Regions from separate parts of the Turicibacter bilis genome, predicted to be linked through region 2. Evidence: a T-box and tRNA genes for the amino acid it is inferred to sense, from the RefSeq annotation. Region 2 holds a T-box; the other regions hold tRNA genes.

Region 1 (4,503 bases), 750 kb from region 2:
GTGCTGGAAGGTTAAGAGGAGAGGTTAGCGCAAGCGAAGCTTTGAATTGAAGCCCCAGTAAACGGCGGCCGTAACTATAACGGTCCTAAGGTAGCGAAATTCCTTGTCGGGTAAGTTCCGACCCGCACGAAAGGCGTAACGATCTGGGCGCTGTCTCAACAAGAGACTCGGTGAAATCATAGTACCTGTGAAGATGCAGGTTACCCGCGACAGGACGGAAAGACCCCGTGGAGCTTTACTGTAGCTTGATATTGAGCACTGGTGGCACATGTACAGGATAGGTAGGAGACGAAGAAACCAGGACGCCAGTCTTGGTGGAGTCGCTGTTGGGATACTACCCTTGTGTCACTGGGGTTCTAACCCGTGGCCCTTATCGGGTCAGGGAACAGTGTCAGGTGGGCAGTTTGACTGGGGCGGTCGCCTCCCAAAGAGTAACGGAGGCGCCCAAAGGTTCCCTCAGAATGGTTGGAAATCATTCGAAGAGTGTAAAGGCAGAAGGGAGCTTGACTGCGAGACCTACAAGTCGAGCAGGGACGAAAGTCGGGCTTAGTGATCCGGCGGTACCGAATGGAAGGGCCGTCGCTCAACGGATAAAAGCTACCCCGGGGATAACAGGCTGATCTCCCCCAAGAGTTCACATCGACGGGGAGGTTTGGCACCTCGATGTCGGCTCATCGCATCCTGGGGCTGTAGTCGGTCCCAAGGGTTGGGCTGTTCGCCCATTAAAGCGGTACGCGAGCTGGGTTCAGAACGTCGTGAGACAGTTCGGTCCCTATCCGTCGTGGGCGTAGGAAATTTGAGAGGAGCTGTCCTTAGTACGAGAGGACCGGGATGGACACACCGCTGGTGTACCAGTTGTTCTGCCAGGAGCATAGCTGGGTAGCTACGTGTGGACGGGATAAACGCTGAAAGCATCTAAGCGTGAAGCCCCCCTCAAGATGAGATTTCCCATTCGAAAGAAGTAAGATCCCTTGAAGACGACGAGGTTGATAGGTCAGGAGTGGAAGTGTGGTGACACATGGAGCGGACTGATACTAATCGATCGAGGACTTAACCAAAGAAACTGAAGAAGATATCTAGTTTTGGAAGATTAACAACATCTTTCAATGGTCTAGTGATGATGGCAAGGAGGGCACACCTGTTCCCATACCGAACACAGAAGTTAAGCTCCTTAGCGCCGAGGGTAGTACGCAAGTGCGAGAGTAGGACGTCGCTGGGCCAAAATAAACCTGCCTCAATAGCTCAGTTGGTTAGAGCACTTGACTGTTAATCAAGGGGTCCTAGGTTCGAGTCCTAGTTGGGGCGCCATTAATTACTTAATGGCCCGTTGGTGAAGCGGTTTAACACACATGCCTTTCACGCATGCATACACGGGTTCGAATCCCGTACGGGTCACCATTAAGTGGAGGATTAGCTCAGCTGGGAGAGCATCTGCCTTACAAGCAGAGGGTCGGCGGTTCGAGCCCGTCATCCTCCACCATAATTAAATAACTGCCGGAATAGCTCAATTGGTAGAGCAACTGACTTGTAATCAGTAGGTTGCGGGTTCAAGTCCTGCTTCCGGCACCAGTATGGCGATTGTGGCGAAGTGGTTAACGCATCGGATTGTGGCTCCGACACTCGTGGGTTCGATTCCCATCAGTCGCCCCATTAATAATAAGCGGGTGTAGTTTAATGGTAGAACTTCAGCCTTCCAAGCTGACTGTGAGAGTTCGATTCTCTTCACCCGCTCCATACAAGGCGCCATAGCCAAGTGGTAAGGCATGGGACTGCAACTCCCTGATCATCGGTTCAAATCCGATTGGCGCCTCCAAATAATTTAATGAATGATGTGCCTGGGTGGCGGAACTGGTAGACGCACAGGACTTAAAATCCTGCGGGTGGTGACACCCGTGCCGGTTCGATTCCGGCCCTAGGCACCAATTTTATTATAATGAGTAAATAACTCTTTTTTTTATGTCATAAATGAAGTTTGCTTATATATGATATAAAGTAAGGTACCATACGTATTAGATATAAAAATATAAAGAAATTTATTATTGCAATTTTATTTATGTTGATATATAATAATTTATGTATCAAAATGATACATTTTGCCGGAATAGCTCAATTGGTAGAGCAACTGACTTGTAATCAGTAGGTTGCGGGTTCAAGTCCTGCTTCCGGCACCAGATAAATAGGGGTGTAGTTTAACGGTAGAACAGCGGTCTCCAAAACCGTTAGTGTGGGTTCGATTCCTGCCACCCCTGCCAACGAGTTTAAATGGCGATTGTGGCGAAGTGGTTAACGCATCGGATTGTGGCTCCGACACTCGTGGGTTCGATTCCCATCAGTCGCCCCATTAATAATAAGCGGGTGTAGTTTAATGGTAGAACTTCAGCCTTCCAAGCTGACTGTGAGAGTTCGATTCTCTTCACCCGCTCCATACAAGGCGCCATAGCCAAGTGGTAAGGCATGGGACTGCAACTCCCTGATCATCGGTTCAAATCCGATTGGCGCCTCCAAATAATTTAATGAATGATGTGCCTGGGTGGCGGAACTGGTAGACGCACAGGACTTAAAATCCTGCGGGTGGTGACACCCGTGCCGGTTCGATTCCGGCCCTAGGCACCAATTTTGTTATAATGAGTAGTAATACTCTTTTTTTATTTCTAGTATCCAAAGGATACTTTTTTTATTAGATTAATGTGATAACGATTACATATGGTTGTGTTTTCTAATACTTGATATAATATTTCTGCAGATTAGGGAAGATAGTGTAATATTTTATACTTTACTTGAAAACTCTGTTATAATTCTTAGTTGATGGACTAGATTATAATAAAAATTCTAGTAGGTATATTTTGTTGTACGAGGATTTTGAGATTATAGGATGGGTGTGTGTGATATGAAAAGGTTAAAGTTGATGTTAGAGACGACGTATTCAATTGATGCAGTATTTGCTCTAAGAAAAACACCGATTTTAATTAGTTTGTTATTTTTAATTATTTTATCTTTTATGCAGATGACGCCATTTGCATTTATTTTAATTGGTGATGCGCCGTATCGTTGGGACCAAAAGATTTGGCAGTTAACAGAAACGGATCAAGATCGTTTTGTGGATTCTCTTCCAGTGGGATGTGGTGTGCAAAGTGGTACGTTGACATGTTCTGAATTTGCTGAGATTAATTTGAGTAATGGGGTTAAGGTGTTATTTAACGGAGATGTAAATGAAGTAAATAATGGTGTTGTTTTCAATCAGGATCATCTAGTTTTTGTTGAACAAGATAGACAATATGAAGTTGGTTATTCTTATTTTGAAGGAGTAAATTTTGATGATGCGAGTTATGAGGATGTTTTTGGTCGTGTAGCTTCTTCAATTAAGCCAATGTTTGTTGTGCCATTTGTGTTAGGGGCTTATCAGACAGGTGTGTTATCAACGTTTGTCTTTACGTTCGTAGTGGCTGCTTTATCGATGTTATTGAAGTTTGGGCATACGAGTTTCTTATCATATAAGGAAGTTTTAAATATTGTGATTTATTCATCAACATTCCCATGTGTGATGGCTTTAGTTGTAGGAATGTTCAATGTAGGTTTGACAATGCTCATTTATAATATTGGTGCACCACTTGTAGCTTACTTTGTCTATAGACGTCGAGTCATTCCATATTTAGTCGGAAATCAAGAACAAGGCAACTAGCCTTGTTTTTTTTATGAAAAAAACGCATATGTGTAACCACTTACACACTTTATTTTACTATAATTGCCATGTATTATATATGTATAGCACTTTGAAAGCGATTTAATTATTGTGAGGGGAAGAGTTTTCATAAGGTGCGACTTATAAATCAAGAAATAGGCAGGTGGAGAAAATGAAAAAACCAAAATTGGCAGCAGTATTATCTACTATTGTATGGGGGGCAGGTCAAGCCTATAATAAGCAATGGTTAAAAGGTGCGTTCTTCTTTGTATTCCAAGTGTTACTCATTGGAATTGAATTGGTATCAGGAAATTATTTTTCAGGTACATTTTCATTTCGTGAGGCTGGATTCTTTGTAAAAGGAATTTGGGGGGCAATCACGTTAGGAACTCAATCTTCGATGTTAACCGAGAATGGGTTAACACCAGGCGATCATTCAATTATTCTTTTAATTGAAGGGATTATTGCTATTTTGATTTTATGTGTATTCGGTATTATTTGGTATATCAATATTAAAGATGCGTATAAAACGGCTAATCAATTTAATGAAACAGGTGAAGTACTTGGTAGTCGAGAATGGTTTGCGCATACATGGGAACATGCGTTTGAGTATATTGTTATTATTCCATCAAGTTTAATGTTAATTTTGTTCTCATTTATGCCAATTATTTTCGCCTTCTTAGTTGGGTTTACAAATTATAACAAGTCACATTTACCGCCATCAAATTTAGTGAATTGGGTTGGATTGGATAACTTCTTATATTTATTTTCAATGGGTGGAGAAGTCGGTTCATCTAATCAATGGTTTACAACATTCTGGAATG
Region 2 (4,503 bases):
AATCTTACAAACACTCATTCAGTCACCTCGTTTTGAGTTGCGTATGAATGAAGCTTATATGGGAAAATTTTTATCATTAGTCATGCCCAAAATTAAAAACTACATTCGGGACACATCTTTAGATGCGCTTTATGAACGGTTTAAAGTTTATCCATTAGTGATTAAATTTTATTTAGACTCATTAAAACGAGGAAATATTGGATTGAATGTTCAATTTTGCTACGGTGATACGGTTATTCAGGCAAATGATCCGAATTCCTTTGAACACAGTACCTCTATTTTACGAGATGCAAACAAAGAAGCTCAAATCTTAGCTCTCTTAGAACAATACCAATTCCAAAAGCAATCTAATGGAACTTATCTTTTAGCGGAAGAAGAAGCGATTTATTCATTTTTACATGATGGAACAGCTGAATTAAAGCAGTTAGGAGAAGTTTATGCTTCTGAAACGTTTAAAGCGATTAAAATAAAAGAGCCTAAATCATTCTCAGTTGGTATTCGTTTGAAAAATGATTGGCTGAGCTTAAATTTTGAAGATTTAGAGTTTGGACCATCTGAGTATAAAAAGATTCTAGCCTCGTATCGTCAAAATAAGAAATATTTCCGTTTAAAAGATGGTTCATTCTTAAATTTAAAGAATGAGTATGTCGATACACTTGCTTCATTTGTAGATGATTTAAATCTAAATGATGACCAATTAGACGAGGAAGAAGTTTTAATTCCAAAATATCGAGCGCTGTACTTAGATCAATTAACCAAAATTAGTCAGTCCTTACATGTCGAACGCGATGTTTCCTTTAAATCGATGGTTCGTGAATTTAAACAGGTGGAAGATGCTGACTTTACCGTGCCAGTTAATCTTCAAAAAACACTTCGTCGTTATCAAAAAACAGGCTATCGATGGCTTAAAACGTTATCAAAATATCAAATGGGTGGAATTTTAGCTGATGATATGGGACTTGGAAAAACATTACAGGTCATTTCTGTTTTATTATCTGAGAAGGGTCAATCCAATAAATCATCATTCATTGTGGCACCAAGTTCGCTCATTTATAACTGGGAGAGTGAAATTCATAAATTTGCTCCTGGGTTAACAACTATGATTATTCATGGCGATCCAGCGACGAGAAGGCAACTCATTCAAGACAGTTCTAACGTTGATATCGTCATTACGTCATATGACTTAATACGTCGCGATGTGGAGAGTTATCAATCCCAAAGCTTTAGATACTGTATTTTAGATGAAGCACATTATATCAAGAACCATACGACGTTAAGTGCAAAAGCTGTGAAAAAAGTAAATAGTGAAATTAGATTTGCCTTAACTGGGACCCCCATTGAAAATTCATTATCAGATTTATGGTCGATCTTTGATTTTATCTTACCAGGATACTTTGGAACATACGCACAGTTTAGGAAGAAGTATGAAGTGCCTATCATGAAGCAACAGAATCTGAATTTATTAAGTCGGATTCATCAACAAGTGGCTCCATTCATTTTACGACGCTTGAAAAAGGACGTCTTAAAAGAATTACCTGAGAAGATTGAAACTAGTATGTACTGTGAAATGGATAAAACGCAACGTGACTTATATCACGCGATGGTTTATGAAATGAAAGAAGAAATGAATCAAGAGATTCAAGAGCAAGGCATTGAACGTAGCCGTATTAAAATCTTGGCACTGTTAATGCGCTTACGTCAAATTTGTTGTGATCCATCATTATATCTAGAAAACTATAAAGGGGAAAGCGCAAAATTAAAACTTTGCTTAGAATTAGTCGATGAATGTATTTCTACAGGCCATAAAGTGTTGATTTTCTCACAATTCACATCGATGTTAGATATTTTATCTAAAGAATTAACGGCTAAAGAAATCAAACATTTAATGTTAACGGGTTCAACAAAAACGAATGAGCGTTTAGCATTAACGGAACAGTTTAATTCAGATGATACCCCTGTCTTTTTAATCTCTTTAAAAGCGGGTGGAACGGGATTAAACTTAACCGGGGCAGACGTCGTCATCCATTATGATCCATGGTGGAATATGAGTGCTCAAAATCAAGCAACAGACCGTGCACATCGTCTCGGTCAAGAAAAAACGGTTCAAGTATTTAAACTCTTCGTTAAAAATACAATTGAAGAGAAAATTGAACGTCTTCAACAGCGAAAACGTGATTTAACTGAAGCAATCGTTCAAGAAGGAGAAACCTTTATTACTCAATTAAGTAGTGAAGAGTTAACCGCACTTTTTGAAAGTGATGATGATTTTTAATTGACAAAGTGAGATGCTTTTCATACAATGATAATAAATAATAAACCTTTGATTGAGAAATAGTAGTTTAAGTGTCATTTTAAAGAGAGTCGATGGGTGGTGTGAATCGATAAATGTCTTAAATGAATGGGCTCATGAGTGGAACCTGAATAAAAAGAGTAAGGAACCCGGTAAACTCCCGTTATGAGTATGAAGTGGAATAAACAAGGATTTATTCTATTGAGGTGGTACCGCGGTTTTTATCGTCCTCTATCGATTGAGATAGAGGACGTTTTTTTATTTAGATAAACAATAAAAGGATGATTAAAACTTAATAAAGGAGTCGAAATTATGGCAAGAATTTTATCTGCAATTCAACCATCAGGAACATTAACTATTGGAAATTATTTAGGGGCATTAAAAAACTTCGTGAAATTACAAGATGAGCATGAATGTTTATTTTTCATTGTTGATCAACATGCGATTACAGTCCCACAAGATCGTTTAGAATTACGTAAAAAAATTAAAGAGTTAACTGCATTATATTTAGCTTGTGGATTAGATCCAGAAAAAGCAACGATCTTCGTTCAGTCAGAAGTACCAGGGCATACGCAATTAGCTTGGATGTTAACTTGTAACACATCCATGGGTGAATTAGAGCGCATGACTCAATTTAAAGATAAATCACAAAAGCAAGCCGCTAAAGGACAAGGAATCGGTGTTGGATTATTCATGTATCCAGTCTTAATGGCAGCTGATATCTTATTATACGATGTTGATTTTGTACCAGTTGGAGATGATCAAAAACAACATTTAGAGTTAACTCGTGACTTAGCAGAGCGTTTCAATAACCGCTTTGGAGAAACTTTCAAAATTCCTGAGCCATTAATCGCTAAGACAGGGGCTCGTATTATGTCATTACAAGAACCGACAAAGAAAATGAGCAAGTCAGATGATAACCCACGTAACTTCATTTTAATGACAGATGAACCGAATGTCATTCGTAAAAAAATTAAATCGGCTGTGACGGATTCAGATGGAATTATCGCATTTGACCGTGAAAATAAACCAGGATTATCAAACTTATTAGAAATCTACTCAGTGATTACTGGAGAATCAATTGATTCAATCGTGGCTCGCTATGAAGGATGCGGATACGGACAATTTAAATCTGATTTAGCTGAAGTAGTCGTGGCTGAATTAGAACCGATCCAAAATCGTATGAAAGAATTATTAAATTCACCAATTATTGATGAAGTATTAGATCGTGGGGCAGAACAAGCGAATAAACTAGCATTCAAAAAAGTAAAAAAAGTGGAACATAAAATGGGATTAGGTCGCAAAAAATAATCATTTAGAACGGATAGCTCAGAAAAGCTATCCTTTTTCTTTGATTGAGTAATCTATTAAGCACGTTTCTTAGCAACTTTTTCCGTCGAACATTCGGACTTAAGGACAGTTTAGTTCTATTATTGAACATTACTGGGGAAAGCGTTGACAAGGTATGGCAATTTCAAATAAAATGAGAATAACTTGAACGCAAGATGAGTTAGATGGGGGCTAAATATGGGGAAAGTTTTGGTTTTTTTATTTGATGGGATGACAGATTATGAAATTACGTTTATTTGTCATGTCTTACATTCAGATGCAGGGAAAGATATTATAACGGTCGCTTATGAGGATCGTGTCGTCAAAGCACAATCAGGCTTCAACTTTGAACCTGACTGTACCCTTGCGGAAGTCGTTGATTTAGATACTGAGGGACTTATATTATGTGGGGGGCGAGAGGTTGATATTAAACCTTCACTAGTTAAATTAATTCAACGCTATCATGGTGAGCGAAAACTATTAGCAGCGATTGGAACAGCTGGAACCATCATGTTAGCTAAATCAGGTGTCTTAGATGAAGCGACTTATACAACACCTTTAACGCAGTGGTCAACGAAATACCAATATGTCTATGGAATCCAAGATCCATTCCCGCGCGATAATTGTATTGAAAAGCGACTCGTACGTGACAGACATATTATCACGGCACAAAGCATTGCTTTTTTAGATTTCACATTAGAAATTTGTGCTTGGTTTAAATTATTTCAAAACCATCAAGAGAAGCATGCATTTGCGAAGTTGATTAAAGGAGCATAAAAAAAGGTTAACTCTGACATTGGAGTTAACCTTTTTTTATATATTTAAGGGTTTTAATTCACCATGAATAATGATTTGTTCTTCTTTTATATATGATTCAATTCCTT
Region 3 (4,503 bases), 650 kb from region 2:
CATATCAATTTTCTTTAGTTATAAAAATTGAAACAGTGAATTACTACTAGATTCTAAAATCAGGGTAATTTTCTATTGTATATGACTTTATATATATCGTTTTATTCAGAACAAAAAAAAACATCCCGAAGGATGTTAATAATCATATTGGAGCGGGTGAAGAGAATCGAACTCTCACAGTCAGCTTGGAAGGCTGAAGTTCTACCATTAAACTACACCCGCGTATTGGGGCGACTGATGGGAATCGAACCCACGAATGTCGGAGCCACAATCCGATGCGTTAACCACTTCGCCACAATCGCCATGGCAGGGGTGGCAGGAATCGAACCCACACTAACGGTTTTGGAGACCGCTGTTCTACCGTTAAACTACACCCCTAATTATTTAATTAATGGTGCCGGAAGCAGGACTTGAACCCGTGTATGCATGCGTGAAAGGCATGTGTGTTAAACCGCTTCACCAACGGGCCATTAAATCATTTAATGGCGCGCCCAAGAGGAGTCGAACCCCTAACCTTTTGATCCGTAGTCAAACGCTCTATCCAATTGAGCTATGGGCGCTATTTAGTTGGTGCCTAGGGCCGGAATCGAACCGGCACGGGTGTCACCACCCGCAGGATTTTAAGTCCTGTGCGTCTACCAGTTCCGCCACCCAGGCATTTCATTTATTTCAAGGCACGCGCCTATTTCTTAAAAATGGTGTCCTGCAGAGGACTCGAACCTCTGACCCTCTGATTAAAAGTCAGATGCTCTACCAACTGAGCTAGCAGGACTTTTTAAAATGGCGGTCCAGACGGGAATCGAACCCGCGATCTCCTGCGTGACAGGCAGGCATGTTAACCGCTACACCACTGGACCTTTATTGAATGGTGGCTTGGGACGGAATCGAACCGCCGACACAAGGATTTTCAGTCCTTTGCTCTACCGACTGAGCTACCAAGCCTTTTTTAAAATGGCGGTCCAGACGGGAATCGAACCCGCGATCTCCTGCGTGACAGGCAGGCATGTTAACCGCTACACCACTGGACCTTTTGGTTGCGGGGACAGGACTTGAACCTGCGACCTTCGGGTTATGAGCCCGACGAGCTACCAACTGCTCCACCCCGCGATGTTATATTTAAATTTAATATGGCGGAGGAAGAGGGATTCGAACCCCCGCGACGCTTTCACGCCCTGTCGGTTTTCAAGACCGATCCCTTCAGCCGGACTTGGGTATTCCTCCATTTTATCCATATTCTCTTTGGTAGCGGAGGAGGGACTCGAACCCCCAACCTCACGGGTATGAACCGTACGCTCTAGCCAGTTGAGCTACTCCGCCTTTTGTTATTTATTTTTAATGGTCGGGAAGACAGGATTCGAACCTGCGACCCCCTGGTCCCAAACCAGGTGCTCTACCAAGCTGAGCCACTTCCCGAACTTTTATGGCGCGCCCAAGAGGAGTCGAACCCCTAACCTTTTGATCCGTAGTCAAACGCTCTATCCAATTGAGCTATGGGCGCTATTTAATTGGTGCCTAGGGCCGGAATCGAACCGGCACGGGTGTCACCACCCGCAGGATTTTAAGTCCTGTGCGTCTACCAGTTCCGCCACCCAGGCATTTCGTTTATTTCAAGGCACGCGCCTATTTTTTGAAAATGGTGTCCTGCAGAGGACTCGAACCTCTGACCCTCTGATTAAAAGTCAGATGCTCTACCAACTGAGCTAGCAGGACATCATTGGCTGGGCTAGCTGGATTCGAACCAGCGCATGACGGAGTCAAAGTCCGTTGCCTTACCGCTTGGCTATAGCCCAATGTTTATGGTGGAGGATGACGGGCTCGAACCGCCGACCCTCTGCTTGTAAGGCAGATGCTCTCCCAGCTGAGCTAATCCTCCACTTAATGGTGACCCGTACGGGATTCGAACCCGTGTATGCATGCGTGAAAGGCATGTGTGTTAAACCGCTTCACCAACGGGCCTGTTCCCTTAGTGCGACTTGATTATCTTATCATCTTTGTCGACTTCTGTCAAACACTTTTTTATCTTTATTTTCTTTTCTTCTTATTGCTATTCAACGCTGTATTATAATTATCATTATTGTTGAATAGCATCAAATGTTTTCTGTCTGATTTCTATTAGAAGCCTTACTTTTCTTCAAAAAAAGGTCAATTCTAACAAATATATACATTACAATCAAAAACACCTTAAATGATGTTAATAATCATATTGGAGCGGGTGAAGAGAATCGAACTCTCACAGTCAGCTTGGAAGGCTGAAGTTCTACCATTAAACTACACCCGCGTATTGGGGCGACTGATGGGAATCGAACCCACGAATGTCGGAGCCACAATCCGATGCGTTAACCACTTCGCCACAATCGCCATGGCAGGGGTGGCAGGAATCGAACCCACACTAACGGTTTTGGAGACCGCTGTTCTACCGTTAAACTACACCCCTACTTATTTAATTAATGGTGCCGGAAGCAGGACTTGAACCCGCAACCTACTGATTACAAGTCAGTTGCTCTACCAATTGAGCTATTCCGGCTTATATAATGGTGACCCGTACGGGATTCGAACCCGTGTATGCATGCGTGAAAGGCATGTGTGTTAAACCGCTTCACCAACGGGCCTGTTCCCTTAGTGCGACTTGATTATCTTATCATCTTTGTCGACTTCTGTCAAACACTTTTTTATCTTTATTTTCTTTTTTTCTCATTGCTGTTCAACGCTTTATTATATTATCATCATTGTCGAATAATGTCAAATGCTTTTTTCGAAAATAAATAGGAGTAAAATTAATTGATTCTACTCCTTAGGCTAACCTTATTAAACAAATATGGATACAGACCAAAACCATAAAACGAAATAATCATATTGCTTATAAATTTTGCATAATCAGTTTCCACCATAAAACAGCTAAATAACATTTTTATGCTAAGAAGGGAGCTAATTCCTATTATAAAGCACATGGTTCGCCTAAAAACACTTCTACTCAGCTGAAAATTGACATACCTCATTTCAAACCATATCCCCAATACGAAGCCACTATATCCTCCTATTGATCTAGCAAAATCACTAGATGAATTAAAGATAGCAGGTAAGAATACCAATAACGTTAATAAATATAGTAATTTTCTATTTTCTACTTTCACAAACAATCTATATGTAATATAGCTCATTAAGCTACCAATAATTATCCCACCTACAACATCTTTTGGATAATGTACTCCTAAATATAGTCGAGATAATCCAACTAATATAATAATTAAGATAAAAAAAATAGAATACTTATATTTTTTTAATAAAAGATATAGTGCTCCGTAAGTTGAGGCTGCTGCTTGAGAATGACCACTTGGAAATGAGTATCCTGTTGCGGTATGAACTCTAAGTGAGCGAATCCCTTCTTCACCAATTGGTCTTTTAGCTTTTACAATATTTTTGACTGTATTATTCAGCATTAAGCTACTAAACAAGGAGTAAGCAACATACTCTCCACTTGTTTTATCAATACACCAATATATTCCTAAAATTATAGAGATAATTAGTGAACTTTCACCAAGTATCGTTATCATTTCAAATAATTGATCTAAAAATGGTGTGTGAAAACTCTGAATGAATCTTAGAATATCTAGTTCCATCATGATATCCCCCTTTATTTATTTTTTCATTACTAGCCCTATACGATAAATTAAATAAGACTATATAAACACTTTAACTCAAAATTTTTTTCTATTTTCTCTCTAATAGTCCTCTCTCCTAGTTTAGAAATATTATCATAATATATTTTATTATGTTAACATCCTACTTAGACCACCTATTACTCTCAGGATAACCATAAATAAAAAATTCTCTTTTAAGAAGAGAATTTTTTATTTACTATAGTATTCAAGCATGCCACCTTCAACATTAATAACATCATAACCTAGATGTTCAAGATATTCTGTTACTCGAAAAGTACGGGCCCCCGATCGACAGATTAAATAATACGATATTTCTTTATTTAAAAAATCTTCTGGAGCTTGAAGTAATTCAGACATTGGAATATGTGTAGCTTGTGCTAATTTAGGCAGCGATAAGAACTCTATACTTTCTCGAATATCAATTAAGTTAATTGAATTTAAATTTGATTTTATATCATTAATATGGACTGATTTCATTGTATTCACCTTGCTATCTTTTCATTCTAACACGTTATCTCATTAAATAACAATGTAATACTTTTTTTAAAAAAACACCAGTAGAACTGGTGGTTTTCTCTGCGGCTGAAAGCCTCTGTTACCGGCCAGGGCCAAAGGCCCTCTGAATCGGTTTCCCTTCTGCACCACTTTTACTCACTGATCCTAAAAGGATCTCTTATTTTTTCTTTGGATTTTTTTGTCCTGTAAATGGATCATATTCTTCAAATAAGGTTAGCTGATCTGCTAGATAATCTTCTCGAAGTTGATCTCTGATGTATTGTTCTATCTTCTTTCTATTCCTTCCTACTGTATCTACATAGTATCCTCGACACCAAAATTTTCGATT

What was found. The T-box of region 2 lies ahead of trpS (tryptophan--tRNA ligase). A T-box ahead of a tRNA ligase gene usually reads a tRNA of that ligase, here a tRNA-Trp.
Region 1: it has a tRNA-Trp gene. The T-box ahead of trpS (tryptophan--tRNA ligase) is inferred to sense a tRNA for this amino acid. The anticodon was not compared.
Region 3: it has a tRNA-Trp gene. The T-box ahead of trpS (tryptophan--tRNA ligase) is inferred to sense a tRNA for this amino acid. The anticodon was not compared.

The regions. Positions count from the first base shown of each region.
Region 1 is NZ_CP071249.1:2,453,793-2,458,295, forward strand. It holds rRNA gene J0J69_RS11805 (23S ribosomal RNA) at 1-1,058, shown strand, start outside; rRNA gene rrf (5S ribosomal RNA) at 1,111-1,219, shown strand; tRNA gene J0J69_RS11815 (tRNA-Asn) at 1,232-1,308, shown strand; tRNA gene J0J69_RS11820 (tRNA-Glu) at 1,322-1,398, shown strand; tRNA gene J0J69_RS11825 (tRNA-Val) at 1,405-1,480, shown strand; tRNA gene J0J69_RS11830 (tRNA-Thr) at 1,494-1,569, shown strand; tRNA gene J0J69_RS11835 (tRNA-His) at 1,575-1,650, shown strand; tRNA gene J0J69_RS11840 (tRNA-Gly) at 1,661-1,734, shown strand; tRNA gene J0J69_RS11845 (tRNA-Cys) at 1,740-1,813, shown strand; tRNA gene J0J69_RS11850 (tRNA-Leu) at 1,834-1,922, shown strand; tRNA gene J0J69_RS11855 (tRNA-Thr) at 2,096-2,171, shown strand; tRNA gene J0J69_RS11860 (tRNA-Trp) at 2,179-2,252, shown strand; tRNA gene J0J69_RS11865 (tRNA-His) at 2,266-2,341, shown strand; tRNA gene J0J69_RS11870 (tRNA-Gly) at 2,352-2,425, shown strand; tRNA gene J0J69_RS11875 (tRNA-Cys) at 2,431-2,504, shown strand; tRNA gene J0J69_RS11880 (tRNA-Leu) at 2,525-2,613, shown strand; gene J0J69_RS11885 (DUF1189 family protein) at 2,888-3,679, shown strand; gene J0J69_RS11890 (carbohydrate ABC transporter permease) at 3,852-4,503, shown strand, end outside.
Region 2 is NZ_CP071249.1:416,069-420,571, forward strand. It holds gene J0J69_RS02065 (DEAD/DEAH box helicase) at 1-2,272, shown strand, start outside; T-box leader at 2,312-2,525, shown strand; gene trpS (tryptophan--tRNA ligase) at 2,603-3,601, shown strand; gene J0J69_RS02075 (DJ-1/PfpI family protein) at 3,818-4,396, shown strand; gene J0J69_RS02080 (hypothetical protein) at 4,433-4,503, opposite strand, start outside.
Region 3 is NZ_CP071249.1:1,062,163-1,066,665, forward strand. It holds tRNA gene J0J69_RS05095 (tRNA-Gly) at 149-222, opposite strand; tRNA gene J0J69_RS05100 (tRNA-His) at 227-302, opposite strand; tRNA gene J0J69_RS05105 (tRNA-Trp) at 305-378, opposite strand; tRNA gene J0J69_RS05110 (tRNA-Arg) at 484-560, opposite strand; tRNA gene J0J69_RS05115 (tRNA-Leu) at 569-657, opposite strand; tRNA gene J0J69_RS05120 (tRNA-Lys) at 697-772, opposite strand; tRNA gene J0J69_RS05125 (tRNA-Asp) at 782-857, opposite strand; tRNA gene J0J69_RS05130 (tRNA-Phe) at 867-942, opposite strand; tRNA gene J0J69_RS05135 (tRNA-Asp) at 953-1,028, opposite strand; tRNA gene J0J69_RS05140 (tRNA-Met) at 1,032-1,107, opposite strand; tRNA gene J0J69_RS05145 (tRNA-Ser) at 1,129-1,221, opposite strand; tRNA gene J0J69_RS05150 (tRNA-Met) at 1,241-1,317, opposite strand; tRNA gene J0J69_RS05155 (tRNA-Pro) at 1,337-1,413, opposite strand; tRNA gene J0J69_RS05160 (tRNA-Arg) at 1,422-1,498, opposite strand; tRNA gene J0J69_RS05165 (tRNA-Leu) at 1,507-1,595, opposite strand; tRNA gene J0J69_RS05170 (tRNA-Lys) at 1,635-1,710, opposite strand; tRNA gene J0J69_RS05175 (tRNA-Gln) at 1,716-1,790, opposite strand; tRNA gene J0J69_RS05180 (tRNA-Val) at 1,798-1,873, opposite strand; tRNA gene J0J69_RS05185 (tRNA-Glu) at 1,880-1,956, opposite strand; tRNA gene J0J69_RS05190 (tRNA-Gly) at 2,205-2,278, opposite strand; tRNA gene J0J69_RS05195 (tRNA-His) at 2,283-2,358, opposite strand; tRNA gene J0J69_RS05200 (tRNA-Trp) at 2,361-2,434, opposite strand; tRNA gene J0J69_RS05205 (tRNA-Thr) at 2,449-2,524, opposite strand; tRNA gene J0J69_RS05210 (tRNA-Glu) at 2,533-2,609, opposite strand; gene J0J69_RS05215 (phosphatase PAP2 family protein) at 2,775-3,617, opposite strand; gene J0J69_RS05220 (rhodanese-like domain-containing protein) at 3,849-4,136, opposite strand; gene tnpA (IS200/IS605 family transposase) at 4,333-4,503, opposite strand, start outside.